DNA from 2 places in the Rhodopseudomonas julia genome. Region 2 is predicted to be linked to the other one. Evidence: riboswitches for the same ligand, from Rfam matches in the RefSeq annotation. Region 2 holds a riboswitch; the other holds the start of a gene.
What was found. Region 2 has a riboswitch for thiamine pyrophosphate ahead of J2R99_RS09935 (ABC transporter permease). Riboswitches for the same ligand answer to the same signal wherever they lie in the genome.

Region 1: another riboswitch for thiamine pyrophosphate. It lies ahead of thiM (hydroxyethylthiazole kinase); the one in region 2 lies ahead of J2R99_RS09935 (ABC transporter permease).

Annotation. Positions count from the first base shown of each region.
Region 1 covers NZ_JAUSUK010000002.1:830,034-845,480, forward strand. The annotation lists gene J2R99_RS13120 (NepR family anti-sigma factor) at 1-172, shown strand, start outside; gene J2R99_RS13125 (sigma-70 family RNA polymerase sigma factor) at 184-732, shown strand; gene J2R99_RS13130 (pyridoxamine 5'-phosphate oxidase family protein) at 807-1,286, opposite strand; gene J2R99_RS13135 (DNA topoisomerase IB) at 1,315-2,379, opposite strand; gene J2R99_RS13140 (DMT family transporter) at 2,506-3,459, opposite strand; gene J2R99_RS13145 (xanthine dehydrogenase family protein molybdopterin-binding subunit) at 3,578-5,899, shown strand; gene J2R99_RS13150 (DMT family transporter) at 5,963-6,889, shown strand; gene J2R99_RS13155 (Lrp/AsnC ligand binding domain-containing protein) at 6,902-7,138, opposite strand; TPP riboswitch at 7,238-7,348, shown strand; gene thiM (hydroxyethylthiazole kinase) at 7,404-8,225, shown strand; gene thiE (thiamine phosphate synthase) at 8,222-8,875, shown strand; gene thiD (bifunctional hydroxymethylpyrimidine kinase/phosphomethylpyrimidine kinase) at 8,872-9,678, shown strand; gene J2R99_RS13175 (TRAP transporter substrate-binding protein) at 9,675-10,760, shown strand; gene J2R99_RS13180 (hypothetical protein) at 10,762-10,911, opposite strand; gene J2R99_RS13185 (YeeE/YedE family protein) at 10,919-12,121, opposite strand; gene J2R99_RS13190 (sulfurtransferase) at 12,162-13,163, opposite strand; gene J2R99_RS13195 (OmpP1/FadL family transporter) at 13,661-14,926, shown strand; gene J2R99_RS13200 (SDR family oxidoreductase) at 15,070-15,447, opposite strand, start outside.
Region 2 covers NZ_JAUSUK010000002.1:153,973-169,419, reverse strand. The annotation lists gene rpoH (RNA polymerase sigma factor RpoH) at 1-839, shown strand, start outside; gene J2R99_RS09945 (DMT family transporter) at 896-1,843, opposite strand; gene J2R99_RS09940 (DMT family transporter) at 1,854-2,798, opposite strand; TPP riboswitch at 2,908-3,019, shown strand; gene J2R99_RS09935 (ABC transporter permease) at 3,052-3,810, shown strand; gene J2R99_RS09930 (ABC transporter substrate-binding protein) at 3,851-4,795, shown strand; gene J2R99_RS09925 (hypothetical protein) at 4,832-6,511, opposite strand; gene J2R99_RS09920 (adenylosuccinate synthase) at 6,553-7,848, opposite strand; gene serA (phosphoglycerate dehydrogenase) at 8,089-9,678, opposite strand; gene J2R99_RS09910 (phosphoserine transaminase) at 9,797-10,972, opposite strand; gene J2R99_RS09905 (hypothetical protein) at 11,203-11,595, shown strand; gene J2R99_RS09900 (outer membrane protein) at 11,704-12,561, opposite strand; gene J2R99_RS09895 (hypothetical protein) at 13,049-13,561, shown strand; gene J2R99_RS09890 (GGDEF domain-containing protein) at 13,830-15,164, opposite strand; gene J2R99_RS09885 (NAD(P)(+) transhydrogenase (Re/Si-specific) subunit beta) at 15,425-15,447, opposite strand, start outside.

The DNA of each region.
Region 1 (15,447 bases), 680 kb from region 2:
GTTGGCGGACAGCAACGGCCGCGAAAATGGAATGCACCCTCTGGTTCAGTCTCAGATCGGGAAGCACCTTCGCGCCGTTTACGATGACGTGGTGAACGAGCCGGTTCCGCAGCGCTTCCTTGATCTCCTGGAGCAGCTGGAAGAATCCTCAACCAAAAACCGTCGCAGTTAGGCCGCGCCCATATGGCCGTATCCGAGGCTCTTCGACAGGAGCTCCTGTCAGCAATTCCCAATCTTCGTGCTTTTGCCGTCTCTCTTTGCGGCAATGGCGAGCGTGCGGACGACCTCGTCCAAGAGACGCTCATGAAGGCGTGGGCCAAATTCCATACATTCCAGGAAGGCACCAATCTGCGCGCCTGGCTTTTCACCATCTTGCGCAACGAATTCTATTCGCAGGTGCGCAAGAAGGGTCGAGAGGTGGAAGACGCGGAAGGCGCCTATGCCGCAAAGCTGGCCTCGCAGCCGGCCCAGAACGGGCATATGGACCTTCGAGACTTCAACGAGGCGCTGTCGCAGCTGCCTGACGACCAGCGTGAAGCGCTGGTGCTCGTGGGTGCATCCGGTTTCTCCTACGAGGAAGCTTCCGAGATCTGCGATTGTGCGGTCGGTACGATCAAAAGCCGGGTCAGCCGCGCGCGCACGCGTCTGGCCGAACTCCTCGCCTTGGAAGAGGGGGAGACCTACGGCTCCGACCCCATGGCCACAACAGTGATCACGCGCAGCTTCAGTTGATCTTTCACGATAACGAAAAAAGGCCGCTCGGATCGAGCGGCCTTTTTTTATCTTACGATCATCTGGCGTGAAGTCTAAAGGGCGACTTTGCGGTTTTCTCCAAGGCGCGGCTCTTCGCCCGACTGCTTGGCCTTGATCAGATTCCATCGTCGCTGCAAGGCGTTGAAACCTTCCCAATATTCCCCGCTCGACGGCACCACGCGAATGACGGCGACATCCGGGTCTTCCTTGCCGCCAGGGAACCAGCTTTCGGCATCGTCAAACCATACCGCATCGATGAGACGCTTGTCGGTGGTGAGATAAGCCTGTCCTGAAACCGAGACATACTCTTTCCGCCCCGGCCGCGCGAAAGACAAGTTGACCTCGGGATGAGCCGCAAGCTCATCCGCCTTATGGGACGATTTTCGCGTCAAGAGATGGAATTCGTGGGTCGATTTGTCGACATCGAAGCCCATCGGACGGGAGCGCAGTTCGCCGCCGTCGCGGCTCGTCAGCATGCAGACGGTCACGTCTTCGATGAGATCGAAGAACTCCTCGATCGGCGCATCTGTCATCGGCGTATCTCCTTGTTTCTCGGAAGATTCAACGTCTGGTCTCCGATTGGTGTTCCCGCTTCATGAGGGCCTCTTCGCCCTCCAAGAACCGCATGAGACCGGTTTCCGCCGCCGACAGATGCGCGCGGTGTGGTCCGCGCAGCAGGTCGGCCTTGAGACGCTCCTCCTGGAAGGCTTGGACGACCAGAGGGTGCACGTAGCTCGAACGGCATACCGCCATCGTATTGGCGAGCTTGTCGCTGACCTCGCGCATCACGGAGGCGATTGCGCGCTTGCGCGCAGCGTCACTCGCCGGCTTCTCGCTTGCGAGGAAGAGTTCGAGCGCTGCTGCGCTCGCGGCGAAGGTTCGGAAATCCTTCGACGTCACCTGCGCTCCGGCAGCGTTCTTCAGATATTGATTCAAGTCCCGGGCGTTCAAATAGGCGCGGCTTCCGTCGCTTTCCCGGTAGGCGAAGAGACGGCGCTTGCCGATTGCCTTGAGCTTGCGAAGGCGTGACGGAAGATGGGCGTCGGGGATCACCTTGTGGATTTTCTTTCCCGATTTGCCGACGAAATCGAGTGTCACGGTGCGGCCGTTGAGCCGCACATCCTTCTTCAAAAGGGTGGTGGCACCCCGGGCTCCTTCGTCGCCGGCCGGCTCGCTACGATGACCCGACCGTAACAGGGCTCGGTCGACGAGCCGCGCCGCCACCGCCGCAGAGTAACGTCGGTCTATGCGGCGGCGGTCGAGATCGCGGGTGATACGCTCGCGGATTTTCGGCAAAGCGCGACCGAAGCGTAGGAGACGCTCGGCTTTGATGGCGTTGCGGACCTCCGTCCAATCCTCGTGATAGCGGTATTGCAGGCGACCCTCCTGGTCGCGCCCGACGGCTTGCAGATGCGCGTGCGGGTCCTCCGCGATGCAGACCGAGGTCCAGGCGGGCGGGATGACCAGATCGATGAGGCGCTGGCGCAGCCGAGGGTCGCGGATGGTCTTGCCGTTACGCTTATAGGTGAAGCCACGCCCGCTGCGGCGGCGCTCTATCGTGAGATTGTCCGCGCAGATGTAGTTGAGCCCGCACAATTCGGCTCGTTCCTGAAGCGTGTCGACCATCGTGCCTCCGAAGGACTGGCACGAAACGGGTGGGAGAGAGCGCAAGTTCCGCCGCTGGGCGGGGAGCTTTCTAAGCCGGCAATCCTATGTTTCTCAGAGACTTGCCACTCAGACCGTCGTTGTCGCTCAGTTCGTGTAGCCGCGGCCGGCCGGCGAACGTGCGAGCCTCTGACCGCGTCTTGCTTCGCGATGGATGGTGTAAAGGGCGGCCGCGATGACGATGCCGGCGCCGATGAAGGTGCGCATGGCCGGGACCTCGCTGAAGATCAGGATGCCGAGGATCGTTGCCCAAAGCAGGCGCGCGTAATCGAGCGCCGCCAGCACGGTCGCTTCGCCGGCTCGAAATGCCTGTATGTTACAGCTTTGCGCGGTGACTGAGACTAGACCGATGGCAACGAGCAGGCCGAATTCCGTCCAGCTCGGCCACACCCATTGCCAGATTGCGAGCGGTGTCAGCAAAACACCCACGAAAACCGTCTGGTAGGCGAGGATGGTGATCGCGAGATCCGAGCGCGACAAGAGCCGAATGATCACCATGACGAGGGCAGCCGACGCGGCGCCCGCCACGGCGAGAAGACCGTAGCCGTCGATACCTGCGCCGGTCGGGTTGAGCATCACCATGACGCCGATAAAGCCGACGATGATCGCACCCCAGCGGCGGGGTCCGACCGCCTCTTTGAGGATGACGATGGCAAAGAGCGGGATGAAAAAGCTCTTGGCGAAAGCGATCGCCGTTGCATCTGCGAGCGGCAGATGAACAACCGCTGTGAAGCCGCAGAACATGGCGATGACGGCGAACAGGATGCGTCCCGCGTGAAGGAGAGGGCGCCGGGTCGTCAACGAAGCCGGAAAGCCCCGGATGATGAGCGGCAGAGCGGCGAGAAACATCACCGACTGACGCACGACCAGGATTTCAGCGACCGGCAGCCTCGTGCCGATGAGCTTGATCAGCGTCATCATGATGGTGAAGAGAACGGTGGCGACGATGATCCAGGCGGCACCGCGGAGATTTCCAGGCAGAGCCTGAAAGCGCTTCGTCAGTCCGGCAGATGTTTCGCCGAACCGGCCCGTTCCATCCATGGCTGTCTATTGACGCTTCGTCACATTCTCCGTCAAGCTGTGTGCGGTTTTTGCTTCATCGGCGCAGCTTCCCCGCTCGCGCCTGTCTCACCTGCTTTCATGACGGATAATTGCGCTAATGACCGATATGGCACCGCCAAAGTTTGGCATGGGCGCGCGGGTGCGCCGTGTCGAGGATGAGGCTCTCATTCGTGGTGAGGGCCGCTATACGACCGACGTGAAGCCGGCCGGCACGCTTGCCGCCTTCGTCCTGCGTTCGCCGCTCGCGCATGCTCGCTTCGAGGCGCCGCGTATTGGTGAGGCGCAAAAGGCGGATGGCGTGAAGCTCGTGTGGACAGCGGCGGATGTCGCCGACATGGCCGCCATGCCCTGTCTCGGATCCGGGCCGGTCAAGGGCGAAATGCGCAAGGCCGAGGTGCCGGTTCTTTGCGATGGCGTGGTCCGGCATGTCGGTGATGCTGTCGCTTTCGTTGTTGCCGATACAATCGAGAATGCGCGCGCGGCGGCGGAACTGATCGAAATCGACTACGAGCCTCTGCCTGTCGCGATCGGCACCGATCGGCTGCTTGAGGCGGATACGCCCCTCGTCTGGCCCGAGCACCGGACGAATCTTGCCTTCGAGTATGAGGTGGGAGATGCGGCGGCGACGGAGGCGGCTTTCGCCAAGGCCGACAAGGTCGCGCGGCTCAGCCTCGTCAACAACCGCCTCGTCTGCAACTATATCGAGCCTCGTGCGATCGTTGCCGAATACGACCTGGAGCAGGAACGCTGGACGCTGACGGTCGGCTCGCAGGGCGTGCATGGCATGCGCAAGGCGATCTCCAAAGCGATGCAGGTGGACCCGTCGCGCTTTCGTGTCGTCACGCCGGAGGTCGGCGGCGGCTTCGGCCCCAAAATGTTCGCCTACCGGGAATATCCGCTCGCTGCCAAAGCGGCCTCAGTGCTCGGACAACCGGTGCGCTGGGTCTGCGACCGCAACGAGCATTTTCAGTCGGATGTGCAAGGCCGCGACAACCTCGCGGAGGCGGCCATGGCGCTTGATCGAGACGGCCGCATCCTCGCCATGAAGGTCGATCTCACAGCCAATATGGGCGCCTATCTCTCGCAGTTCGGGCCATACATTCCGTGGGTCGGGATTTCGATGACGACCGGCCTTTACGATATCGACATCGCCCATGTGAGCGTCAAAGGCGTTTATTCGAACACTGTGCCGGTCGATGCTTATCGTGGTGCTGGGCGCCCCGAAGCGGCGTTTCTCTTGGAGCGGCTGATCGACGAGGCTGCCCGGGTGGCCGGTCTCGCTCCCGAGGAAATCCGGCGGCGCAACTTCATTCGGCCGGAGCAATTGCCCTACGAGACTGTCACCGGGCGGTTGTATGATACAGGCGAATTTGCCGGGCATCTGGAACGGGCGCTGGAGATGTCGGACCGTCTCGGATTCGAGGCGCGAGCTGCAGAGAGCAAGGCGCGCGGGCGGCTCAGGGGCATCGGGATGGCGAGCTATGTCGAGGCCTGCGCCTTCGCCGGCTCCGAACCGGCGAAGGTCGTTCTCGAAGACGACGGCCATGTGGCGCTCTTCATCGGCACGCAGGCGAGCGGGCAGGGACACCGCACGGCCTATGCCCAGTTCGTGGCCGAGCGGCTCGGCCTCGATCTCGATCAGATCCGGGTGCATCAGGGCGATACCGATGCGCTGGAGACCGGCGGCGGCACGGGCGGCTCACGTTCCATCCCGCTCGGCGGTCCGTCCGTGCGGATCGCATCGGACAATCTTGCGGAAAAGCTCAAGGATCTGGCGGCCGATGCGCTGGAAGCGGCTGCGGGCGATATCGAGCTTGCCGCCGGAGAGGCGCGGATCGTCGGGACCGACCGGACGATTTCCTTCGCCGATCTCGCGGCGCAAGCGGGCGACCGGGAGAAGGTGGCCGCCGTCGGGGAATTCAAGCAGGCGGAAGCCACTTACCCCAACGGCACGCATGTCTGCGAATTGGAGATCGATCCGGAGACGGGCAGCGCACGCATCGAACGCTACACCATCGTTGATGATTTTGGGGTCACCGTGAATCCCATGCTGCTCGAGGGCCAGGTGCATGGCGGTGTGGTGCAGAGCATCGGCCAGGTGCTTCTGGAGAACACGGTCTATGACGAAGACGGGCAGCTTCTGACGGCAAGCTTCAGCGACTATGCCATGCCGCGCGCCTGGGACACTGTCTCCTTCCATTTCGAGACGCGCAACGTGCCTTCCACGCACAATGCTTTGGGCATCAAAGGTGCCGGCGAGGCGGGAACGATCGGGGCGACGCCCGCGGTCATGAATGCCGTTGTCGATGCGCTTTATCGAGAGTACGGGATCCGCCATCTCGACCTGCCGGCGACACCGCTGCGGGTGTGGAATGCCATTCAAGCCGCGAAGGCGGCGCTCCCCGGACAACGAGGCTAGGGTGACCAAAGACGAAGCGGACTGCCGGCGTAGAGCGCGGCAGAGCCGAGGCGGTGGCCCATCGTGACCACAGCGACCCGTGCCATCATTCTCAAGGTCAGCTCGACCATTGCTTTCGCGCTCATGCTTTCATGCATCAAGCTCGTCGGCGAGCGCGTGCCGACCGGGGAGATCGTGTTCTTTCGCTCCGCCTTTGCGCTCGTTCCGCTTCTCGGCATGCTCGCCTGGCAGAACAAGCTCAAAGAGGCGGTGCGCACCAAGGATCCCTGGAGCCATGCCCGTCGCGGCCTCATCGGGGTGACGACGATGATGCTGTGGTTTGCCGGCGTCCAGCGTTTGCCGCTGCCCGAATCCATGGCGATCAGCTATGGCGCGCCTTTGATGATCGTCGTCTTAGGCGCAGTGATCCTTCACGAAACGGTGCGCATTTATCGTTCGACCGCCGTGGCGGTCGGTTTCGTCGGCATCATGATCGTGCTGTGGCCACGCTTCGACCTTCTGTCGAGCGGTGAACTCGGCGGACGCGAGTTCGTCGGTTCGCTCTGCGCGCTCGGCTCCATGGTGCTGACGGCGGTGGTCGCGATCCTCATCCGGAAGATGACGGCGACGGAATCGACCTCCGCCATCGTCTTCTATTTTTCGGTGACGTGCACGGTGGTGGCGCTTCTGACCATCCCGTTCGGATGGGTCATGCCCGATAGGGAAGAGATGATCCTTCTGACCCTCTGCGGGCTCTTCGGCGGCCTGGGGCAGATCACCCTGACGGCCGCCTATCGTCATGCCGAGACGTCGACGATTGCGCCTTTCGAGTACGCCTCGATGATTTGGGGCACGATCGCCGGCTATCTGCTCTTCAATGAGATCCCGGGAATGAACGTCGCCGTGGGCGGCGCGGTCGTCATCGCTGCCGGCATCTTCATCATCTACCGCGAGCACCAATTGGGGCTGGAGCGGCGAAAGATGCGCAAGTTGTCGACGCCGCAGGGTTGAGGCGGATGAGCCTCAGAATGCCTTGAAGGTGGGAATCGTTTTTGTGTCCTGGATGCCCTCGATGACGTGCACTTTCTCCTGAACGAAGCGGCCGATGTCATCGTCTGGGTTCAGGTAGAATTTCGCCAGAAGGTCGTAATCGCCTGCTGTGGAATAGATTTCGGATGCGATCTCGGCATCGGCCAAGGCGGTGGCGACCTGGTAGGCCTGGCCGAGCTGGCATTTGATAAGTACGAAAAACGGGGTCATGGGCTGTCTCCTTGGCGCGGAGAAAACCGCAACTGTCCGGTCCCGGCAAGTGCCAAGCCGCCGATGCTTGCAAAGCGCCTCACAGACCACTAGATCGGGAGGCGTCTCAGGGGGTGCCGCTGCAATCTGCGGGCGGCTGAGAGGCGATCCGGCCAACCCCTCGAACCTGATCCGGTTAACACCGGCGGAGGGATGGGATGATGCCGAGAAATCCTCGTCGTTCATTTGCTTCCGCTTCGGGCCGGGTCCGAAGTGGGAGAATTCAATGGCTATGACGATCGACGAGGTTTTTGTGGCGCTGACGGATCTCCGGGCGCGCCAGCCTCTCGTCCAAAACATCACCAATTTCGTTTCGATGAGCGTCTCCGCCAACGCGCTCCTCGCACTCGGGGCATCGCCGGCTATGGTGCATGCCGAGGAAGAGGTCGGCGATTTCGCCAAGCTCGCGGATGCGCTCGTCGTCAATATCGGAACGTTGTCGCCTGCCTGGCTGCGCGCCATGAAAAAGGCGGCCGAGGCGATGGGGGAGCAGCAGAAGCCCTGGGTGCTCGACCCGGTGGCGACGGGCGCGACGCCTTATCGAAGCGAGGCCGCGAGCACGCTTTTGTCGCTGCGGCCGACGATCGTGCGCGGCAATGCGAGCGAGATCATGAGCCTTGCAGGCGAGGCCGGCGCACTCGGCAAGGGTGTCGATTCTCTGGCCGGGTCCGACCAGGCGGTCGAGGCGGCGAAGGCGCTGGCGCGGACATCGGGAAGTGTCGTCGCCGTCACCGGCACGACCGATTACGCGACGGATGGGGAAGAGGTGGTTTCGGTCACCGGCGGGCATGCGCTCATGCCGCGCTCAACCGCCCTCGGCTGTGCACTGTCTGCCTGCGTCGCCGCTTTCTCGGCCGTGCGGCCGCCACTTGCAGCGGCCACCGCTGGGCTCGCCGTTTATGCTGCCGCGGGGCGGATCGCCGGGGAGCGATGCGACAACGGGCCCGGGCATCTGCCGGCAGAGCTTTGCGACGCGCTTTTCCGCATGGACAAGGATCTTCTTGCTGCCCATTGCGCTATCGGAGCCGGAAGCGGGGAGGCCGAATGATGCGCCATCCCTTCGATCTCTCGCTTTACCTCGTCACCGATCCGAAGCTCTGCGGTTCGCGCGATTTCTTCGAGACGGTCGCTGCGGCCGTTGAAGGCGGCGTGACGCTGGTGCAGCTGCGCGATCCCGATGCCGGCACGCGCGAGCTCGTTGCCATTGCGCGCCGGCTCAAGGCCTTGCTGCAGCCCACGGGCGTGCCGCTCATCGTCAATGACCGCATCGATGTGGCCCTCGCGGCCGAGGCTGACGGTGTGCATCTCGGCCAGAGTGATATGGATGGCGCCGATGCAAGGCGGCTGATCGGCGAGGAACGGATCCTGGGCATTTCCGTCGGCAATGCGTCGGAACACGAGGCGTCCCGAGACGCTCTCGCCGGCGCCGATTATATCGGGGTCGGGCCGGTCTACACGACGGCCACCAAGCCCAATGCCGGGGCTGCCATCGGGCTGAAGGGTCTCGCCGCGGTCACGCGAGCCGTCGGGCTTCGCTCCGTCGCCATCGGGGGGATCGGCACTGCCAATGCCGCGGAATGCATCGCTGCCGGGGCCGAGGGCGTTGCCGTCGTATCTGCCATCATGGGCGCCGACGACCCACAAGCCGCCGCCCGGACGCTTCTGGAACACATTCGTACAGCGAAGGACACACAATGACTGCCATCGCACTTTCGATCGCAGGAACGGACCCGACGAGCGGCGCCGGCATCCAGGCCGACCTCAAGACTTTTTCCGCGCTCGGCGTCTACGGCGCGACGGTGATCACGGCGCTGGTCGCCCAGAACACGTGTGGTGTGAGAGCCATTCATGACGTGCCCGCGGATTTCGTGGCGGCCGAGATCGATGCGGTCTTCTCCGATCTTGCGGTCGGGGCGACCAAGATCGGCATGCTTTCGAAGCCTGAGGTCATCGAGACGGTGGCCGAGGGTCTGACGCGTTGGGAGCCCGGCCCCGTCGTGCTCGACCCGGTAATGGTTGCCGCTTCCGGCGATCCGCTCATCGCCGATGAGGCGGTCACGAGCCTGCGCGAGAGACTTTTCCCGCTTGCCGCCGTGATCACGCCCAATCTGATGGAAGCGGCGCGCCTTCTCGACGAGGAACTCGCGCAAGATGCCGACGCCATGCTGCGACAGGCGAAGGCGCTTGCAGATTTCGGCGCCGGGGCTGTCCTTCTCAAAGGCGGGCATGGCAATGGCGACGAAGCCGCGGATCTGTTGTGGGTCGACGACGCGGCCCATTGGTTCAGCGCGCCGCGCATCGAAACCAAGAATACGCACGGCACGGGCTGCACGTTGTCATCGGCCATCGCGGCCGGACTTGCCAATGGGCTCGGCCTGCCGGAGGCGGTCGATGCCGCCAAGGCCTATGTCCACAACGCCATTATCAATGCGGACCTCCTGGAGGTCGGGAAAGGACATGGACCGGTTCACCATTTCTACCGGCAATGGAGGAACGGATGAGCTCTGGCAACGCCCTGAGCCGGCGCAGCCTTCTTGCCGGAGGGGTGGTGGCTGCAGGTGCCGGCGCACTCGCCCGGCCGGCGATCGCGCAAAGTCGTATCGAATGGTCGATGGTCACGTCGTGGCCGAAGAACCTGCCGGGTCCCGGCGTTTCGGCGGAACGGATCGCGCGCGATATCGAGATCGCGTCCGGCGGGCGCATGGTCGTGCAGGTGCATGCCGCCGGCGAGATCGTCCCGGCACTTGCTGTCTTCGATGCGGTGTCTGAAGGCACTGCGGAAATGGCGCACACCGCTTCTTTGTTCTGGGCCGGCAAAGCGAACGTCGCTCCCGTCTTTACAGCGGCACCTTTCGGCCTCACGCCGTTGGAGCATATCACCTGGATCGACCATGGCGGCGGCCAGGCGCTGTGGGACAAGCTCTATCGTCCTTTCGGGGTGAAGCCGTTCATGGCAGGAAACACCGGCTTTCAGATGGGCGGCTGGTATCGGCGCGAGATCAACTCGCTCGACGATTTCAAAGGCCTCAAGATCCGCATGCCGGGCCTCGGTGGCGAGGTCGCGCGCCGGCTTGGGGCGACGCCCGTGTCGCTGCCGGCATCGGAGATCCTGCCGGCACTGCAATCGGGTACGATCGACGCGACGGAGTTTCTTGGGCCCTGGTCGGATCTTGCCATGGGATTCTGGCAGGTTGCCAAGAATTATTACTGGCCCGGCTTTCACGAGCCGAATGGTACCGGTGAGGGCCTCGTCTCGATCTCCGCCTGGCAGACATTGCCGGACGATCTCAAGGCCGTCGTGCGCCATGTCCTCGCGGTGGAGAATATCCGCGGCCTGGGCGAGGCCGAGTGGGAGAATGCTCGAGCTCTCGAGCAGCTCAAGCAAGACAAGGGTGTCGTGCTCAGACGTTTCCCGGACGATTTTCTGAGCGCCGCGCGGCAAGCGTCCGACGAGGTCTTCGATGACCTTGCCGAGGACGGTGGCGTGTCGGGTGAGATCGTCGACAGTTACCGCTCCGCACGGGCACGGATGCAACCCTGGTCGGAAGTGAGCGAGGCGGCGCTTCTCGCCGCCCGCCGCTGATTTATCGCGTCGAAGGGCAGGGAGCGCCGCAAGGGGCGCAGGCCACGACGTCGCTGGTGCCGCTCTGACTAAGAGGGGGCGACAGGAGATGGTCGGCAAGAACGAGCAGCAGCCCGAGCGTGACGAAGCCGAAAAGAAGATAACGCGCCATCACCGCCTCAATTCGCCAGACCGAAAGCCGGCCGCAGCCGAATGCCGATCAGGGTGCCGAGGAAAGCCGAGGCGAACCAGATCCAGCCATGCAGCGAGCCCGAGGCGATGCCGCCGAGGAAGGCTCCGATGTTGCAGCCGAAGCCGAGGCGGGCGCCGTAGCCCATCAAGAGCCCACCGATGACGGCGGCAAGCGCGGATTTCGCACTCGGGAGAGGCGCCTTGGCGAAAGACCCTGCAAGAGCCGCAGCCGCCATTGCGCCGAGCACGAGACCGATATTCATCACCGACGTGACATCGGCGAGAAGCGAAGTGTGCAGCGCCTGATCGCCTTTCGGCCACTGCCAGAACTCATAAGCCGACATGTCGATGCCGATCGCCTGCGCCGCCTTCGCGCCCCACAGAGCGAAACCATAAGTGATCGTCCAGGGATGGCCGGCGATGAGGAGCGTCAGAAGGTTGAGTACGACGAGTGCGCCACCGGCCCACAGAAGCGGCCAGGGTCCGCGCCAGAAATGCCCGGGCTTCCTGGCGGGGGCCATGAAGTTCGCCCGCTTTTCCATGGCGAAGGTGAGGGCGCCGACAAGCGCCAGACCTACGAAGATCGCGACGATCGCGCCCGGTACGGTCAAAAACTCGGCGAGATTGACCGGATCGAAGCCCGGCTGGTCGAGCCACCAGGGGAGCTGAATAGAGCCGACGACCGAGCCGATGATGAACGCGACGAGCGTGATCAGCATCCGCCCCGAGCCGCCGCCGAGGGTGAAAAGCGTGCCCGACCCGCAGCCATTGGCGAGCTGCATGCCGAGACCGAAGAGGAATGAGCCGACGATGAGCGAGGTGCCGACCGGTGCGATCGCGCCCTGGACGGTCAAACCAGGCACCATCCCGTTGATCAAGGGGATGAATAAGAGCGCCGTGAAGGCAATCACCCAGAGCTGGGCTCGGAGCCCGCGCCCATCGCTCTTGGTCACGCAATTGCGCCATCCGGCGGTGAAGCCGAAGGCGCCATGAAGGAGCGCCGCGCCAAGGCCTGCGCCGATCAAGAACAGCGAGGCCATCTTCGGTGAGACCTCGTAGCCGATGATCAGCGTGCCGAGGAGGAGGGCGGCGGCCGCGAAGGCGAGGGCGGAGCGGTCGATCGCGGCGACGATTTCGGCAGCGGACGCGGGCGCTCCGCTCGCTCGCGCCGTTTCAGCTGAGACGGACATTCAATCTCTCAGGTTGTGACGTAGACGGGAGATGGTGGGGTCAGCCGTTGCCGTTCCACCAGGCCTTGATGTCGTCGAGGCGGCTGCGCTCGCTCTCGACCGGATTGTCGGGATTTTCCGTCCAACCCACCATGGAATCATCGTAGAGCGTCACGTTCTTGTGGCCGAGAACTTCCGACAGAACGAACCAGTTCATCGATGCCCAGTGGCCGGTGTTGCAATAGCTCACCACCTCGGCCTTCGACTGCGCCGCGGCCTCCGGCAGCAGCGATGCGGCGACCGTCTGCGGAACGAGCTTGCCAGTTGCTGGATCGAAGAAGACCGACTGGTCGAGATTGATGGCGCCCGGGAGGTGGCCGAAGCGCTTCGCCGCCGGGTGCTTTTCCTTGCCCTTGAACTGTTCGGGCGGACGTCCATCGAGGAGAACGGTCGAGCCGTCATCGAGATGCGAACGGACGTCATCGCTCGAGACAAGCAGTTCCGGCCGCAGATTGGCCTTGAAGTCGGCCGCGACGACATCGGGCTGGTCCGTCTCAAGCGTGGTGCTCGGGTCGGCATTCCAGGCGCGGTATCCGCCATTCAGAATGGCCAGATGATCGAGCCCGGCGAGCTTGAGCGTCCAATAGATGCGCGTGGCACCGCCGAATTCGCTAGAGCTCGAGGCAGATGGAACGATGACGACGGTTTCGTCGCCGGAGATACCGAGACTGCCGATATGTTTTTCGAGAGCTGAAAGCTCCGGAAGCTGCCCGGGAACGCCGTCCCGCGTCGCACGCCAGCCACCGGGATAGGGTGCGTTGACGGCGCCCGGAATGTGGCCTTCCGCGTAAGGATCCGATCCGTCCGCCTGGCCCCTCGTATCGAGAATGACGAGATCTGGCTGGTCCAGATTGGCTTTGAGCCAGTCGACCTCCACAAGTGGCCCAGGAACTTCGGCCGCGTGGGAGTGGCCGACGAAGCTGAAGCACGCTGCGGCCGTGAGAACGATAGCGGCCGCCAGTTCCACAGGAACCAGCCGGCCGAAAAAGCGATGATGGGTCAATGTGACCTCCGAAAATTGACGAGGCGCCCAACCAGGGGGGAGGAGTGGCGCCAACCAGCGTCATCGGTGATGACGGAAACTGAGAACGGTTCTCAATGTAGGGCGGAGATAGTGCCCTCCCAAAGCATGCCGATGCGCCTTGCGGCGACAGAGCGCATCTCTGTCCTGCCGAGCGGACAATCGGGAGAAAGTTATTCGCTCACTCGCGGTGAGGCATTCCGCGCGCCGCTTTGCCGGCGCACTTCTGGCTTGTCTGACCCGAGTTGTATGTGTGTGGCGCTTCTGGGTGAAGCGTAGAGATGTGCGAGCTCAACGCGCCGAACTCGAAGAAATATTGCTTCACTAGACTTACGCGACGGCAATTGTGGCGGTTTTGTCACAATCGCTTACCGAAGACGCTGAGCACGTCGGGTGTCAGCGTTCCGCGATTGCTTGTCCTAAAGACGCATGGCTTAGTGCCGCCACATATGAGCCATACGAATCGGGGGAGGGAGCGAATGCACAATCTGAAGAGGCATCTTGGCCATAGCGTGGCCGTCGCCGCACTCGTCGCGGTGACGACGACCAGCATGGCGCATGCGGGCGCATTCGCGCTGCGTGAGCAGAGTGCTTATGGCCAGGGTATGGCCTTTGCAGGCATGGCCGCCGGCGGCAGCCTGTCTTCGATGTTCTGGAACCCGGCGACCTTGAGCGCCGTAATGGGCTTCCAGAGCGAGAGCGTGATTTCCTATATCGCGCCGCGGTCGGAGGTCGATGTTCTCTCGCCATTCCCGCAGAACGAAGGGGATATTGCCGAGAACGCGGCGGTGCCCGCTTCTTATTATGGCTACCGGGTGAACGACAACGTCATCCTCGGCCTCGGCATCAATGCGCCCTTCGGGCTTGCGACGAAATACGATTACAACTCGCTCATTCGCAGCAGCGGTATCGCGGGCACGACCGAAGTCTTTACGATGGCAGCCAACCCGGTCGTTGCCTACCAGTTCAATGATTACCTCACCGTCGCCGTCGGCGCCGTCGTGGAATACGCCAATGTCCGCCTGACCGGGCAGGCTCTTCCTGTCTTCGGCGTCTCGGCTCTCGACGATGCTGACGATATTGGTTTTGGTGTCACCGCCGGTATCCAGATCAAACCGATGGATGGTACGGAGATTGGTATCGGTTACCGCTCCCGCATCGATCACGATATCGAGGGCCCACTCGTCACCCAGATCGGCACGTTCAATGTCGAAGCGGACGGCTTCGATCTGCCGGACAAAGTGAGCGTGGGTCTGCGTCAGCGTATCATGGACGGTTTCCGGCTGACGGCCGGCATCGAATGGGCGAACTGGAGCCGTTTCGAGACCGTCACGTTGAGCGGCGCGCCGGCGGAGATCCCGCTCGGTTTCGAGTACGAAGACAGCTGGTATTTCGCCCTCGGTGGCGAATATGACGTCAATCCGGACCTGACGGTGCGAGCCGGCGTGGCACGTGAATTGTCGCCGAACGACAATGCCAACCGCTCCTTCCGCCTGCCGGACAACGATCGCTGGTGGTTCTCCGCTGGTGCGAGCTACCAGGCGACCGAGCGGTTCTCCTTCGACGTCGGCTATTCCTACATCATGGCCGATGACACGGACCTCGTTTCGGCGGCCGCCGGGGGCCCGCTCTCCAACGGACCTTTCAGCGGCACTTCGGATGGCTCCGTGCACATCCTGTCGGCGGCTTTGAAGATGAAGTTCGGCGGCCCGCGCGCAGAAGAGCCGATCGTCGCCAAATACTGAGACTTCGTCGGAGTCCTGGGATTCGGAAGGGGCCGGGTGACCGGCCCCTTTTTCGTTGCTGCGGCAGATCAAAGCGCAGCTTTTGCCGGTATGCCTCCATCCGCCCGAAATGCCTCGCAGCGTTCGACTGTGCGTTTCGGGGCTCAAAAGGCGGTCGGGAGGAGACCTCCGTCGACCCGGAAATTCTGCCCGGTGATGTAGCCGGCATTTGCCGAACAGAGGAACGCCGCGAGCTGGCCGAATTCTTCCGGCGTTCCAAAGCGCCCTGCGGGAATTGCGGCAGCCTCGCGCTTTGCTGCTTCGTCTTCGCTGATCCCAGCCTTTTTCGCCTGCCAGGAAAGTCCCGCGCGAAGCCGGTCCGTGTCCATCTTGCCAGGCAGGATGTTGTTGACGGTGACGTTGTGGGAGGCAAATTCGCGGCAGACACCGGCGAGGAAGGCCGTCAAACCAGCACGGGCGCCGGAGGAAAGGTCGAGCCCCGGGATCGGCATCAGCACCGACAGGGAGGTGATGTTGACGAT
Region 2 (15,447 bases):
TCCCCATGCTCGAGCCGCAAGAGGAATACATCCTCGCCAAGCGCTATCAGGAGCATGACGACCGCGATGCAGCGCATCGTCTGGTGACGAGCCATCTGCGTCTCGTCGCCAAGATCGCCATGGGCTACCGCGGCTATGGCCTGCCGATCGGCGAGGTCATTTCGGAAGGCAATGTCGGCCTGATGCAGGCCGTCAAGCGCTTCGAGCCGGACAAGGGCTTTCGTCTCGCCACCTATGCGATGTGGTGGATCCGCGCCGCGATCCAGGAATATATCCTGCGCTCCTGGTCGCTCGTGAAGATGGGCACGACCGCCAATCAGAAGCGGTTGTTCTTCAACCTGCGCAAGGCGAAGAGCCAGATTTCGGCGCTCGAGGAAGGCGACCTGAAGCCCGAACAGGTGGCACATATCGCCAAGCGGCTCAATGTCAGCGAGGAGGAGGTCATCTCCATGAACCGGCGGTTGTCCGGCGATGCCTCACTCAACGCCCCGATCCGCGCCAATGAAGGCGAAGGCGGCGAATGGCAGGACTGGTTGTCCGACGATGAGACGGAAAGCCAGGAGACGAACCTCATTGCCCAGGACGAGCTCGATCAGCGCCGCGCCATGCTGAAGGACGCGATCGAGGTGCTCGACGAGCGTGAACGGCGGATCTTCGAGGCGCGTCGTCTCTCCGACGAGCCGCTGACACTCGAAGAACTTTCGGGCGAGTTCGGCGTCTCGCGCGAGCGTGTGCGCCAGCTCGAGGTCAGAGCCTTCGAAAAGGTGCAGAAGGCGATGATCCGCGCCTCCAAGGAACGCGACCGCGGCGCCCAGCAACGCCTCCTCGCCGACGCTTGAGGCGCAGCTCCCCTCCGACGCGAAACAAAAATGTTTCGCTCAAAAGATGAGACGCTCTAACCGCGCCGCAGCCGCCGCAGGGCCCGCCCGTCCAGGACGACGAGCCCTGCGCCGATCATGGCCATGCCGGCGAACTGCCCCGCCGACAGGCTTTCCCCAAGAAGTGCGACGCCGAGCGTCACCGCGCTCACCGGCACGAGAAGCGTGACGAGCATCGCGTTCGTCCCGCCGGCACGCGCCAGAATCCGGAAAAACAGCACATAGGCGAAGGCCGTCGACAGGAGTGCCAGGCCGAGGATCGAAAGGATCGCGGCCATGTCCGGCATCGCCATGGCGAAGGGGCGGTCGACCAGGAACGCCACCGGCACCATGAGAAGGGTCGATGCGGACAGCTGCAGGGCAGCCGAAACGACAGGATCGGTCGCCCGAAATCCCTTTCCGACGACCGCTGAAAACCCGTAAGACGTCGCCGCGGCAAGCATCGCCAGAACGGCCAGAAAGTCGGCCGACAGGCCGCGCAGGGCCGGCAGGCCGATCATCACCGCGACACCCAGGAAGCCCAGAACGACGCCAGCGACCTTGTTCGTCGTCATCTTCTCGTCCGCCGTCAGAAGATGCGCGATGAGAACGGTGAAGATCGGCGTCGTCGCATTGAGGATGGAGGCGGCACCCGCACCGATTTCGACCGTCGCGAAGGTGATCAGCGAAAACGGCACGGCGTTGTTGAGAAACCCCATCAAAAGCGCGCGCAGATAAATCCCACCCCGGCTCGGCAGACGCCGGCCCGAAGCGATGATGACGACCCAGAGCGCGGCAGCGGCGATACCGACGCGCAGGAGCACGAGCGTGAAGACCGGAATTTCCGCTCCAGCGACGCGCATGAACAGGAACGACCCGCCCCAGAGGATCGACAAAAGGACGAGAAGCGTCAGGCTGCCAAGGTCGAGAGAGGTCTCAGCGGACGCGGCAGGAGAAGATCCTGCAGGGAGGGTTTCGGCTTTCATCTGACGAGCTCTAGGGGAGGCTTCTCTCCGGCTCCACCCGTTTCTTGAGGCGCTGCCTGCGGCTCGCCAGGAAGACGCCGCCGAGAATGCACACGCCGCCGAAGGCGTGGGCGTAGGTAAAACTCTCCCCGAGGGCGAAGACGGCGAGAATGGCGCCGAAGAGCGGCACCAGATGGAAAAAGGGGCCCGCACGGTTCGGACCGATGAGATCGACACCCCTGTTGAAGCAGATATAGGCGAGCACCGAGGGGAAGACGGCGACGTAGAAGAGTGCCGCAAGGCTCGCCGCATTGATGTCGACATGGCCGCCGCGCATGAGATCGAGCGCACTTGCCGGCAGGAGCATGATGGCCCCCCACCCCACCGTAATCGCCAGAAAGCTCAGCCAGTGAAGCGGCGGCCGCCGCTTCAAGAGGGCGGAATAGGTGGCATAGATGACGACGTCGATCAGCATGATCACGTCGCCCGGATTGAGCCGCAGATGCGCCAGCACCTGCAATTGGCCGCGCGAAACGATGACCACCACGCCGATGAGGGAAACGACGATCCCGGCAAGCTGGCCGAAGGTGAGCCGCTCGCGGAAAAGCATGAAAACGACGAAGGCGATGGCAAGCGGCGTCGTCGCCTGAAGAAGCACGACGTTGAGCGCCGTCGTATATTCAAGAGCCCAGTAGAGCAGCGTGTTGAAGAGCGTGATGCCACACAAAGCCATCAGCGTCAGAACGCCGAGATGACGGCGGATCACCGGCCAATCCGCGCGCAGGGTCTTCATCGCGAACGGCAGGATCAACAGCGCCGCGCCGCCCCAGCGCAGCTGCGCCAAGAGAATTGGTGAGAAATCATCAATCACCGCCCTCGCGACCACGGCATTGCCGGCCCAGAAGAGCGAGGTCAGCGTCAAGAGCAGGTAAGGTTGATCGAAGAGCCAACGAAAAGGGGCAAAGAGGACACGCATTTCCCCGCCTCTATCCCTCCGCGGCAAACTTGTCACCCATTGGGGCCCCACAGACGACCATGGGACGACGGTTAGACGGCTTGCAAGCATCGGCCGGAGAGTTATGGTGGACCTTTCCGAGGGGTGTGCGGACAAACCGCGCTGAGATGGCCGTGATGGCGGCCGAACCCTTTGAACCTGATCCGGATCATGCCGGCGAAGGGACGGGCCTCAGTCTCTCCAGCACGCATGATCTCTGCCATGAAAGGGGCGCGTGCTGGGCATTCTCGCAATCCGTGTTGCAATCGCGATCGCGCTTCTGGCCGTCTGGGAAGGCCTCGTACGCGCAACCGGCGTGCCGCGCTTTATCCTGCCAGCGCCGAGCGACCTCGTGGCGGCCTTCTCCGCCCTCCCCTTTTACTATCTCGGCAACGCCGCCGTCACCGCGACGGAAATCGTCATCGGGCTCATCGTCGGGGCGCTGGTCGGCGCGCTGACGGCAATCCTGGTCGTCGCGTCACCGGCGCTTGAAAGGCTCGCCATGCCGCTTCTGGCGGCGAGCCAGGCGCTTCCTGTCTTCGCCATCGCGCCGCTTCTCGTCATCTGGTTTGGCTTCGGCATGGCGTCCAAAGTCGTGATGGCCGGGCTCATCATCTATTTTCCGGTTGCCACCTCTTTTGCCGACGGTTTGAAGCGCACAGATCCGGGCCTTCTCGCCCTCGCAAGGCTCAACCGCGCCTCGCGTCGCGACACCTTCCGCTACATCCGCATTCCCGCAGCCCTGCCTGCCCTTGCCTCCGGGCTCAGGGTCGCCGCGGCGATCGCCCCGATCGGCGCCGTTGTCGGAGAATGGGTCGGCGCGTCCGCCGGCCTCGGCTTCGTCATGCTGCAGGCCAATGCCCGCATGCAGACCGACCGCGTCTTCGTCGGCCTCTTCCTTCTCGCCGCGATGGCGATCCTGCTGCGTGCGCTCATCGATCTCATCCTGCGCCGCCTCCTCGGCTGGGTGCCGGGAGAAGCCCGCGCAGCCTGAGACGATCCCCAAAACCCGAGACGATCCCAAAAGAGAGGAAATGAGCATGTTCGACCGCCTGCGCCTGACGCTTCTGGCGCTCATCTTGACCGCCTCCCCCGCCGCGGCTGCAGACCACCTGACGGTGCTGCTCGATTGGTTCGTGAACCCCGATCACGCACCGCTCGTCGTCGCACAAGAAAAAGGCTATTTCGCCGAGGAGGACCTCGATGTGGAAATGATCCCGCCGGCCGATCCGAGCGCTCCGCCCCGTCTCGTGGCGGCGGGTGAAGGCGACATCGCCATTTCCTACCAGCCCAACCTCTATCTTCAGGTTGCCGAGGGATTGCCGCTCACGCGCTTCGGAACGCTCGTCGAAACGCCGCTCAACTCGCTCGTGGTTCTGGAAGACAGCGATGTGACGACGCTCGCCGACCTCAAAGGCAAGACGGTCGGTTTCTCGGTCGGAGGCTTCGAGGACGTGCTCCTCAAGATGATGCTCGGAGAAAGCGGCGTGACCCTCGACGATGTCGAGCTCGTCAACGTCAACTTCGCTCTGTCGCCGGCCCTGCTCGCCGGGCGCGTCGATGCCGTCATCGGCGCGTTCCGCAATGTCGAACTCAATCAGCTCGACATCGAAGGCAAGCCCGGCCGCGCCTTCTATCCCGAAGAGCACGGCGTGCCGCCCTATGATGAACTCATCTTCATCGCGCGTTCCGACAAGCTCGACGACGACAGGCTGCCGCGCTTCCTGAAGGCGATTGAGCGCGCCACGCTCTATCTCACCAACCATCCCGAGGAAGCTCTCGAGATCTTCGCGAAGGCGCATCCCGATCTCGGTGACGAGCTCAACCGCCGCGCCTTCATGGACACGGTGGCGCGCTTTTCGAAAAGCCCCGGGGCGTTCGACGCCGGCCGCTATCAGCGGTTCGCGGAATTCATGAAGGACCAGGGACTGATCGAGACTGTGCCGGAGCTGGAAAGCTACGCCCAGGCCGTTCGGTAAAGGCCCGTTCGGTAACGACCAGGCAGGCTGGGGCGATCAGGAATCGCCCCAGCTCTGCATCACGTTCTCGAACACCTTGTCGCCCGGAATGCCCTTCTCGAAGGTGATCAGGGCCCGCTTGCCGCCCTCGAACAGGATCGGCAGGTCGAACCAGGAACCGCTGCGCAGAAGCTCCAGATTGCGCTCCACCTGATCGGGCGTGTCGGACAGCGCGATCCAGTAGAGATCACCGGTCACGTCGACGGCAGCACCCGCGAGCGGCTGCCCGCGTGCCTGCTCGTTCGGCTTCATCACCAAAGCCGGCACACGTTGCACGGCCGCAGTGTCATCGAGCGCACCGGAGAAGGCGATCTCGATGAGATGGCTCGCCGGCAGAGCGACGTCGTTGTTCTTGGAGATGGTGATCGTCACCTCGGCGTCACGCTCCGGCACGTCGATCTTCGCCTGGATGGCAGAACCGCCGTCATCGCGCTGGACTGTCGACCACGACACGGCACCGTTCACCGCCTTGCCGGCGGCACCGTCGGCTCCCTGCTCGTAGAAGATCGCCCTTTGCCCGACGAGCGAACCGCTCGCGGCCTGTCCCGCGGCATCACCGTTGGACGGCGCCGTCTCGGAGAGTTCGTCCGGCGTCCCTGGCGTCGCCGGCGGCGTCTCGTCGGCCGGCAGGCCAGCACCGTCTGCTTCGCCCGTGTCGTCAGGCAGACCTTCATCGCTCGGCGCGCCGTCGAGAGGCGCATCCATCGGCTCTTCCTGGCTCGTGGAAGGCCCAGCACCCGGCGTATCGGCTTCCGGTCCGGAGAGGAGACGATCCTCGTCCTTGCCTTCCACGCGCTCGCCCTGGCTCTCGATGAGACCCGTCAGAGGCGACGAGGATGTGTCGTCCTCAGCGCTTCCCGGGGCCGTGCCCTGTGCCGTTTCGTCGGAGGAAACCTGACCGGAGATATCGTCATACGCAGTGACGATCGTATCCCATTGCGAATAGACGACCGCCCCGATGCCGAGCGCGATCAACAAAACCAGAATGGTCGCGATCATCGCCGGCGCGCGCGACGTCCGCACCTTCTCCGAGCCGTCGTCATGCCGCGGTGTCACCACGGCCTCGTCCCTGGCTTTCGGCTTCTTCTCCTTCTTCCACCGCGACGTGCGGGCAGAAGGTGCCGCATCCTCAGTATCGCCGTCCTGAATTCGAGCGTCCTGGGCGTGAGTGTCTTTGCCCTCTGACGTCACATTCGGCACGGGCGCGCCAGCTGGACCGGCCCCGGCCGCAGCATCCGGTCGCTTCGGCTCCCGGCTTGCCGAAGAATCGCCTCCCACAGAATCGCCACCGCGAAGGTCACGCTCCCCATACTGGGGCACAGCCCGGGCGTGCGGCGGCTCCGCCCGAGGCGCCTCTTTTGCAGGAGGCGGGGGCGGAGGTGGCGGCGGAGGAGGAGGTGGTGGCGGAGGGGGTGGAGGCGGCGGTGGTGCCGGCTCCTCGTCGGGCTCCTGCACACCGGCACTCTCGGCCGCGAAATCCTCCTCCACGACGGCGATCGCGTCTTCGAGCGCCGCATGATGCCCTTCGATATCTTCCGGAGGCAGCGGAGGTTCCACGGCGGTGAGCTGGCGCGCCAACGCAGAGCGGGCGCGGTCATAGACCGCCTGGCGCATGTCCGGCCCGTCGTCGGGAAGACTGGCGATGGAGCGTTTAAGGATCGCTACGTAATCGGGCATAACGCTTGAAGAACTGTGTAACCGTGGATTAACGGCAAGGCTTAGTCCTGAAATGGGTCACGGACAAGGATGGTATCGGCTCGTTCTGGACTCGTCGACAGAAGAGCGACCGGAGCTTCGATAAGTTCTTCGATGCGCCGGACGTATTTCACCGCCTGAGCCGGAAGATCGACCCAGCTTCGTGCGCCGGCTGTCGATTCCTGCCAGCCTTCGAGGCTTTCGTAGATCGGCTTCAGCCGCGCCTGCGCCGCAGCGCCCGCCGGCAGCCAAGACACGCGGCGGCCATCCACCTCGTAGCCCACACAGACTTTGATCTCGTTGAGGCCGTCGAGCACGTCGAGCTTCGTCAAGGCGATGCCGTCGATGCCGGAAACCTTGACCGTCTGGCGCACGAGCGCCGCATCGAACCAGCCGCAACGCCGCTTGCGGCCCGTGACGGTGCCGAATTCACGGCCGCGCTCGCCAAGGAAATTGCCGATCTCGCCTTTGTCTTCGGTCGGGAACGGCCCCTCCCCGACCCTGGTCGTGTAGGCCTTCGTGATTCCAAGCACATAGTCGAGAGCCGAAGGCCCGATACCGGAACCGGCCGAGGCCTGTCCTGCCACCGTGTTCGAGGAGGTGACATAGGGATAGGTGCCATGGTCGATGTCGAGGAGCGCACCCTGCGCGCCTTCGAAAAGGATGCGGTCGCCGGCCTTGCGCCGCTTATCGAGCAGTGCCCACACGGTATCGCAGAACGGGATGACCCGTTCGCGCACTTCCTCGAGCTCGGCGAGAATGTCTTCGCGCGACACTTCCGGTTCGCCGAGACCTTTCAAAAGGGCGTTGTGGTGGACGAGAAGTCTGTCGATCTTGGCCGGCAGCGTCTCCGGTTCGGCAAGATCCATGACCCGGATCGAGCGCCGGCCGACCTTGTCCTCATAGGCCGGCCCGATGCCGCGCTGCGTCGTGCCGATTTTGGCCTCAGGCGCCGCGGCGTTTTCCCGGAGCCCGTCGAGGCGGCGATGCAGCGACAGGATGAGTGCCGCATTGTCGGCGATGCGAAGCGTCTCGGGTGTGACGGTCACGCCTTGTTCGGCGAGCCGATCGATCTCGGCAATCAAGGCGTGCGGGTCGAGCACCACGCCATTGCCGATGACGGCAAGCTTGCCCGGCCGCACCACTCCGGAGGGCAACAGGCTCAGCTTGAACGACACCCCATCGATGACGAGCGTATGACCGGCATTGTGGCCGCCTTGAAACCGCACCACCACATCGGCGCGCTCCGACAGCCAATCAACGATCTTGCCCTTACCTTCGTCGCCCCATTGCGAGCCGACAACCACCACATTGGCCATGACACGAGGCCTTTCTGCGTCCAGCGTCTTTCAGGAATTCCTATCGCGAGTGCCCTGCTTTGGCCCCTTCCGTCAAGCGTCGCAGCGGATGGCGGCCCTGTCTGAGGTGCAGGGCATGGCGACGAGCGCCGCCCGCGACGGGGGCCTGCGGTCAACAAAAGAGCCGGACCCCGCATCGCGGCGCCGGCTCTGAATGACGGCGGCCGGCCGAGCCGACCGCCGATCGATCATGGAAGCTCGTCAGAAGACGAGCGGCTTCACCTGCTGCACGTTCTCGATCCGGTTGATCGCCTCCATCAGCTCCGGCGAAATCGCGTGGTCGACAGAGACGAGGGCAATCGCGTTGCCACCCTCGAAGTCGCGGCCAAACTGCATGCGGGCGATGTTGATGCCGTTCTCTCCGAGAAGCGAACCGATCCGGCCGATGAAGCCCGGCTTGTCGTTGTTGGTGATGTAGAGCATCCGCTCCGACAGCTCCGCCTCCATATTGATGCCCTTGATCTGGATGATGCGGGGCTTCCCGTCGGCGAAGACGGTACCGGCGACGGAGCGCTCTTGTTTGTCGGTCACGACGGTGAGGCGGATATAGGTCTCGTAGGCGCCGTGCTGCTCGCGCCGCGTCTCTTCCACCTGGATGCCGCGCTCCTTGGCGGCGGCCGGCGCGGAGACCATGTTGACGGTCTGCAGGAGCGGCTGCAGGAAGCCCGTCAGCGCCGCCGAGGTCAGCGCCTTGGTGTTCATCCCAGCGACGGTGCCTTCATATTCGATGCGGATCCGGCGCACGCCCGTTTCTGTCAGCTGACCGGCGAAAGAGCCGAGCTGCTCGGCAAGCTTGACGAAGGGCGTGAGCCGCGGCGCCTCTTCAGCCGAAATCGACGGCATGTTGAGAGCATTCGTCACCGCGCCGGTCGTCAGGTAATCGGCCATCTGCTCGGCGACTTGCAGCGCCACATTCTCCTGCGCCTCCATTGTGGAAGCTCCAAGATGCGGCGTGCACACGACGTTGGGTGCGCCGAAGAGGACGTTTTCCTTCGCCGGCTCCTGGGCGAACACGTCGACGCCGGCCGCCGCGACCTTGCCGCTGTCCAGCGCATCGCGCAGTGCCTGCTCGTCGATCAGCCCGCCGCGCGCGCAATTGATGATGCGTACACCGTCGCGCATCTTGGCAATCGCCTCGGCACTGATGACGTTGCGCGTCCGGTCGGTGAGCGGCGTATGCAGGGTGATGAAATCGGCACGCCGGAAAAGCTCGTCGAGTTCGACCTTTTCCACGCCGAGATCGGCCGCCCGATCTTCCGACAGGAACGGATCGTAGGCCACGACACGCATGGAAAGCCCGAGCGCGCGTCGTGCCACGACGGAGCCGATATTGCCGCAGCCGATGATGCCGAGCGTCTTGCCGGTGATCTCGACGCCCATGAATTTCGACTTCTCCCATTTGCCGGCCTGGGTCGAGGCGTCGGCCTTCGGGATCTGCCGGGCGCAGGCGAACATCATGGCGATCGCATGCTCGGCCGTGGTGATGGAATTGCCGAAAGGCGTGTTCATCACGATGATGCCCTTGGCGGTCGCCGCCGGGATGTCGACATTGTCGACACCGATGCCGGCGCGTCCGATGACCCGCAGCTTGTTGGCGGCGGCGATCACCTTGTCGGTCACCTTCGTGGCGGAGCGAATGGCGAGACCGTCATATTCGCCGATGGCGGCGATAAGAGCATCCTTGTCCTTGCCGAGGGCGGGTTGAAAATCGACCTCTACCCCGCGGTCGCGGAAGATGGCGACGGCGGTTTCGGAAAGGGCATCGGAAATGAGTACGCGGGGTTTGCTCATGGCGAAAATCCTCGTCGAGGCCTGCAGCGGTGGTTATTTCGCCACGCCGGAAGGCCGGTAAATTCGTGAAACATCGGGGAAGCGCCCGCGGGCGCTTGTCCCGCAGGCGAAGAAAGGTTCAGGCGGCTTTCTTGAGCGCGCTCTTTTCCGTCGCGAAGGCCCAATCGAGCCAGGGCGTCAGCTTTTCCAGATCGGCCTTTTCGACCGTGCCGCCGCACCAGATTCTGAGGCCGGCCGGCGCATCGCGATAGGCGCCGATGTCGAAGGCGACGCCTTCCTTGTCGAGACGGGCAGTGAGCGCCTTGGCAAAGGCTGCCTGCTCGGCCTCGGAGAGCGCCTTCACCTCGTCGTCGACGATGACGAGACAGACGGAGGTGTTGGAGCGGATCGCCGGCTCATGCGCCAGGAAATCGACCCAGGGGGTCTTGGCCACCCAGTCGGAGATGACGGCGAAATTTGCGTTGGCACGCGAGACGAGGCCGTTGAGGCCACCGACGGAACGGGCCCAGGCGAGCCCGTCGAGATAATCTTCCACGGCAAGCATCGAGGGCGTGTTGATCGTCGCACCCTCAAAAATCTCGGCGTTGAGCTTGCCGCCCTTCACCATGCGGAAGATCTTTGGCATCGGCCAGGCGGGCGTATAGCTCTCGAGCCGCTCCACCGCGCGCGGCGACAGGATCAGCATGCCGTGCTGCGCCTCGCCGCCCAGAACCTTCTGCCAGGAGAAGGTGACCACATCGAGCTTGTCGAACGGCAGCTTCTGCGCAAAGGCGGCGGAGGTGGCGTCGCAGATCGTCAGCCCCTCGCGGTCGGCCGGGATCCATTCGCCATCGGGCACGCGCACACCAGACGTCGTGCCGTTCCAGGTGAAGACCACGTCACGCGCGAAATCGACCTCGCCGAGGTCGACGAGCGCGCCATACTCGGCCTTGAGCGTGCGCGTATCTTCAAGCTTCAGCTGCTTGACGACGTCCGTCACCCAGCCGGAGCCGAAGCTCTCCCAGGCAAGAACGTCGACGCCACGCGCACCCAGCATCGACCACAGCGCCATTTCCACGGCGCCGGTATCGGAGGCCGGCACGATGCCGATCTTATAGTCGGCGGGAACGCCGAGAATTTCGCGGGTTTCTTCGATCGCCTGCTTCAACTTGGCCTTGCCGCCCTTGGAGCGGTGCGAACGGCCGAGGAAGGCGTCGGAAAGTGCATCAAGCGTCCAACCGGGGCGCTTGGCAGTCGGGCCAGAAGAAAAGCGGGGATTGGCCGGGCGCTCTGCCGGCTGCGAGATCATTGTCATGTCAGTCTACCCTTTCAGATAGGCGCTCCGCGTTGGGGCGGAGTGTCCCGCCGCCGCCTTTACAGAAATGGGTACCCCAACGCAACCGACTTATTGTGGGCAGACGGAGACCAGCTATGCCTGTTGCGCGCTTGCCTCAATATTGAGAATGAGTTTTCAAAAGACGGTCGTCGGGGAAGCGTCGATCTCACCATGTCGAGGTGGCAGAGACGCGGGTTGGGGAAGACGAGATGTCGAGCGGCGTGACGCTCCTGCTTTATTCGGCCGCCGCATTGGCATGCGGCGCCGCAGTGGCGGAACTGCATGATCCGGTAAGCTGGAAATGGCGCACGCCGCCCCTCACCGAGCGGCTCATCGCGCTTGTCCTGATCGTCGTATTTCTAGTTCTTTTGGCGAGCCTTCTGGCAAAACTGGCACTCGCCTTCGGCCTTTTGGGACTTCTCGCCCCTGCCATCGTCTTTTTCGCGATTTCGCCTCTGGTCGCGCTGCAAATGCCGCTTCACGCAATCGAGACGTGGTCGATCGTGCGGGCTTGTTCAGCCGTCGCCGGCCTGTCGACGCTGGCGGCATGGCGCCTCGCGGCGTTCCTGTCCCCGAGCCGCCTGCCGCCCTCCCCGGGCTGAAGATGGCCTGCGCATCACGGCCTCTACCGTGCGGGATGAAAAACGGGCTCAGAACGCGAAACGGGCCGGCAAAGCCGACCCGTTCCTGGAGCAGAGCCAGAGAGAGGCTCAGTACTTAACGACCGCAGGCTCGCCGTAATACAGGTCGGGTTCCGCGGCCGGCCCCCCGAACGTGTAGCGCACGCCGAGCTTCACATCGTGCGAATCGATGTCCTTGAACTTGATCGGGTTCACATTCTCGTTGTTGCCGTCGTAACCGACCATGTCGCCGGATTCCGCGTCACCGAGGTTGACGTAGCGATAGCCGAGATCGAGCGCGAGATTGGGTGTCACCTGATAGGCGACACCGGCATGCAGCGCCCAGGCGAGGTTCCACTCGCTGTGATCCCCGCCATAGGAGGCGTAAGCGTTCGGGGTGTTGATATCGCGCATGCCGCTGATCGTGTTGCGCGACGCGCCGATGCCCGCGCCGACATAGGGCGAGAAGCCGTGCCAGCTGCCGAGATCGACATAGGCGTTCGCCAGGAACAGCCATTCCGACTTCATCGCCTCATATTCGTTCGAACCGATGAAAGCCGGATCGGCGCCGACATAGGTGTCGAAAGCGGAGAAGCTCGTCTTGCCACGATATTCGCCGGTCAGGTCGACACGGGCCCAGGGATTGATCTGATAGCCGATACCGATGCCAGCGAAGCCGCCACTGTCGAATTCCGGATCGTTGACGAAGCTGACGGTATCGCCATTCGCCACCGCCTGATCGATGAGGCTGCTCGTGATCTTGTCGACCTGCTGATTGGTGATGCCGATGTCACCACGCAAATACCAGCCGCTGAAGGAAGGCGCGGCCGGCGGCAGCGGTTCCGGCTCGACGATAGGAGGAAGCGGTAGATCGGCGGCAAAGGCTGCCGGTGCCGTGGTCAAGGCCGTCACGCTGGCAGCAAGCGCGAGAGTGGCGCGTTTCAACATAGTGGTCCTCGTCTTTTGCGGCGCATCCGGCAGCCCGAAATCACCCACTGATGCTGACAAGGTTTAGCCACGATCACTTAAGAAGGGCTTAACTATGAAGCTTAACCACACCTCTAAACCTTAACAAAAGACTACCGAGAGCAATGAGATCAGCAACGTTTTGGAGCCGCCCCACCGCGCCAGGGCCATCCGCACCGAAGGCCGGACGGGCGTGGCTTTCTTTAGAATAGATCCAGAACATAGTATTTGATTTTGCGCCGGCCTTCTGGTTCGTTCGCAAAGTCGCGGCACCCGTCGCAACGTCCTTTGATGTCAGGGCCTTGAACCCTTTCGATTGGAGGAAATGAATGAGATTTTTCTGCGCGACCGCAGCGGATCAGGCGCATCCGCCCCTCCTTCACGCGGACGGTTCGGCCCAGGGCCCGGAACCGAGGCGTGCGTCGCATCTCCAAGCTTCAAATCCAAATCTTCGAGAGCGGGAATAGCCATGCACGAATGTCCTTTCGCCGGGGCCTGCGGCTATCTCAAGCGTCCTCCGGAAGCTCTCGTGGTCAACGGCTTCAGGCTGTGGGTCGCGGGCTATCAGACGGGCGACATCGAGCATTGGAGCGAGGCCTGGACCCTCTTCTCCGAGAAATTCGGTCACGGCCCGGCACGCCATTCCGTCACCCAGCTGGCCCATTGGGTGCGCTCCGTCTTTCTGTGGCGAACGGATCCGATCCAGTGCTTCAGCTCCGGCTGCCCCCACATCTGTCGCGACGAATGCCTGGCCGTGGCAATGATCGCCGCCTGTCAGCATCGAGACGGCTCCTGCCTCGATTATTGTCTGGAGCGCTTTTGCGGCTTTGCCGATCATCGCGAACCGTTGGAAGCGGCGCTCGGCTTCGCGTCGGCGCTCGAGTCACATGGCCAGCGACTGATGTCGGTCCCCTGCGAAGTGGTCCGGGGCCTGATCGAGCCGCCGGAATCTGAGCGACAGATCACCCGCACCTACCATTGAGCCTTTTCGGAAGGCGAGCGAACAGAGCTCCAAATGTTGATTCGAATTCTGGCTGCCACTGCGCTGACGTTGGCGTCGGTCGCGGGCTATGCCCACGCGAGTTTCAATCATCTCCCCCTGCCGACCGTGATCAGCATCGATGCCTGGATCAAAAGCACCGAGGCGCCGGCGTGCCGCGCATCGAGCGGGCCGGACAGCGTGGCCGCCTGCCGGCAAAAGAGCGCCACTCACGAGCCAGCCACTCACAGATGACAGCGACTTCTAGGGCTCAGACGAGCTCGGTCCCGATGCCCTCGGGATCCTGAGCGCCGCTGGCCTGCGTGCCGGGGTCTTGCGCCAGATCTCCTTCCGCCCGCAGCCTCGAGCTTTCCCCATGACGCCTTCGCTTCACCCGATAAAGCGAGCGATCGGCGGCCGCGAACAATTCTTCGAACGTCCGTCCTTCATCGGGCGATGTCGCGTGGCCGATGCTGATCGTCACGGGTCGGCCGAGCGGGGGCAATTGCAACGCCGCCACCCGCCGCATCAGCCGGTCGCCGAGCGAGGTCGCCTCCCAGCGGTCGAGATCGTTGCAACAGATGACGAACTCGTCTCCCCCATAACGCACCAGGACGTCATCCTTGCGCAGGACGCCCTGCATCGTCGCGGCCATCTCTTTGAGAACGAGATCCCCGCACGCATGGCCGAAATCGTCATTGATCGCCTTGAATTCGTCGATGTCGACGATGAGCACGCTGAACGGCCTCCCGGCCTCCGGCGTGCAATTGAGCGTATCCTTGCCTTCGCCCGGCAACCGACTGCGATCAAAGACACCGGTCAGCTCGTCGCGCCCGACACGCTTCAGGAGATCCTCGTATTTTTCACGATAGGTGAGGACGTCGAAGATGTCGGAGATCCGCTTCTGCCGAGGCGCGACGAGCGGTGGGCGCTCGAGATAGCGCAGATAAATCCACGCAAGCACGCCGTAGATGCAGGCCGTCACCATCTTGGCGAGCCAGCCGCCGATCAGCACGTTCGTCGGCGCATCGAGAAGCGCCCAGAGCGCCGAATAGAAGCCGATCTGGTCGAAGGTGAGGATGGCCATGGCGCAGAGCGCGATGCGCAGACCAACGCTCTGCCGCATGATCCGACCGAGCCGCTCGTAAAGCAGGATGATGAGGATGCTGTCCACGAACAGAAGCACCGTTCCCCACACCATCAGCCAGCCCATGTCGTTCATGAAGCTGAAATCGGGCAACTGCCCCGTGGCCGGCGCGACGATGTGATGGCGCGCCAGGAAGACGAGAGCGACGGTCAGGAAATTGCCGATGAGAAGGCCGTAGATCGGCTGGCGAACGGTGGAGGCGTCTTCGCGGATATAAACGAGGAGAAGGAGGACGAGCTTGCCGGCAAACAGGACCGTCGAACCCGGAGAAATTGCCGTCCCCTCCGCGAAGGGCACATAAAGGATCGCCGCGAGATAGGTCTCCAGGAAATGCATCGTGCCGAGGGCACAGAAGAAGATGCCGATCCCGAGCCGATGGCGCAGCCTGAAGAGACCGGCCATGACCGAAAAATAGACGGTCAGTTCCAGAACCAGCAGAAGAACATTCATCAAATCCATGAGGCGATCCCTCAATGGTGCCGTCCGCCCCTCGGGCCGGGCGCTTCACACCGAGACCAGAGGGGACGGCGGCTCGTCGACCCTTAGTGAGCCCATAAATCCGATGTGCGGGATCAAACCAAGTGAAAAACTTGATTAAAACATGAGCAATCTTGTCGGATTGTCCGCGTGTTCGCGCGCCGGCCGGCAGTTTTGTCAGACAATAAAAAAACGGCCGCAGCGCGAGCTGCGGCCGTCAGAACAAACGAAATCCATCGAACCTAGCCGAGCGATTTGACGATCG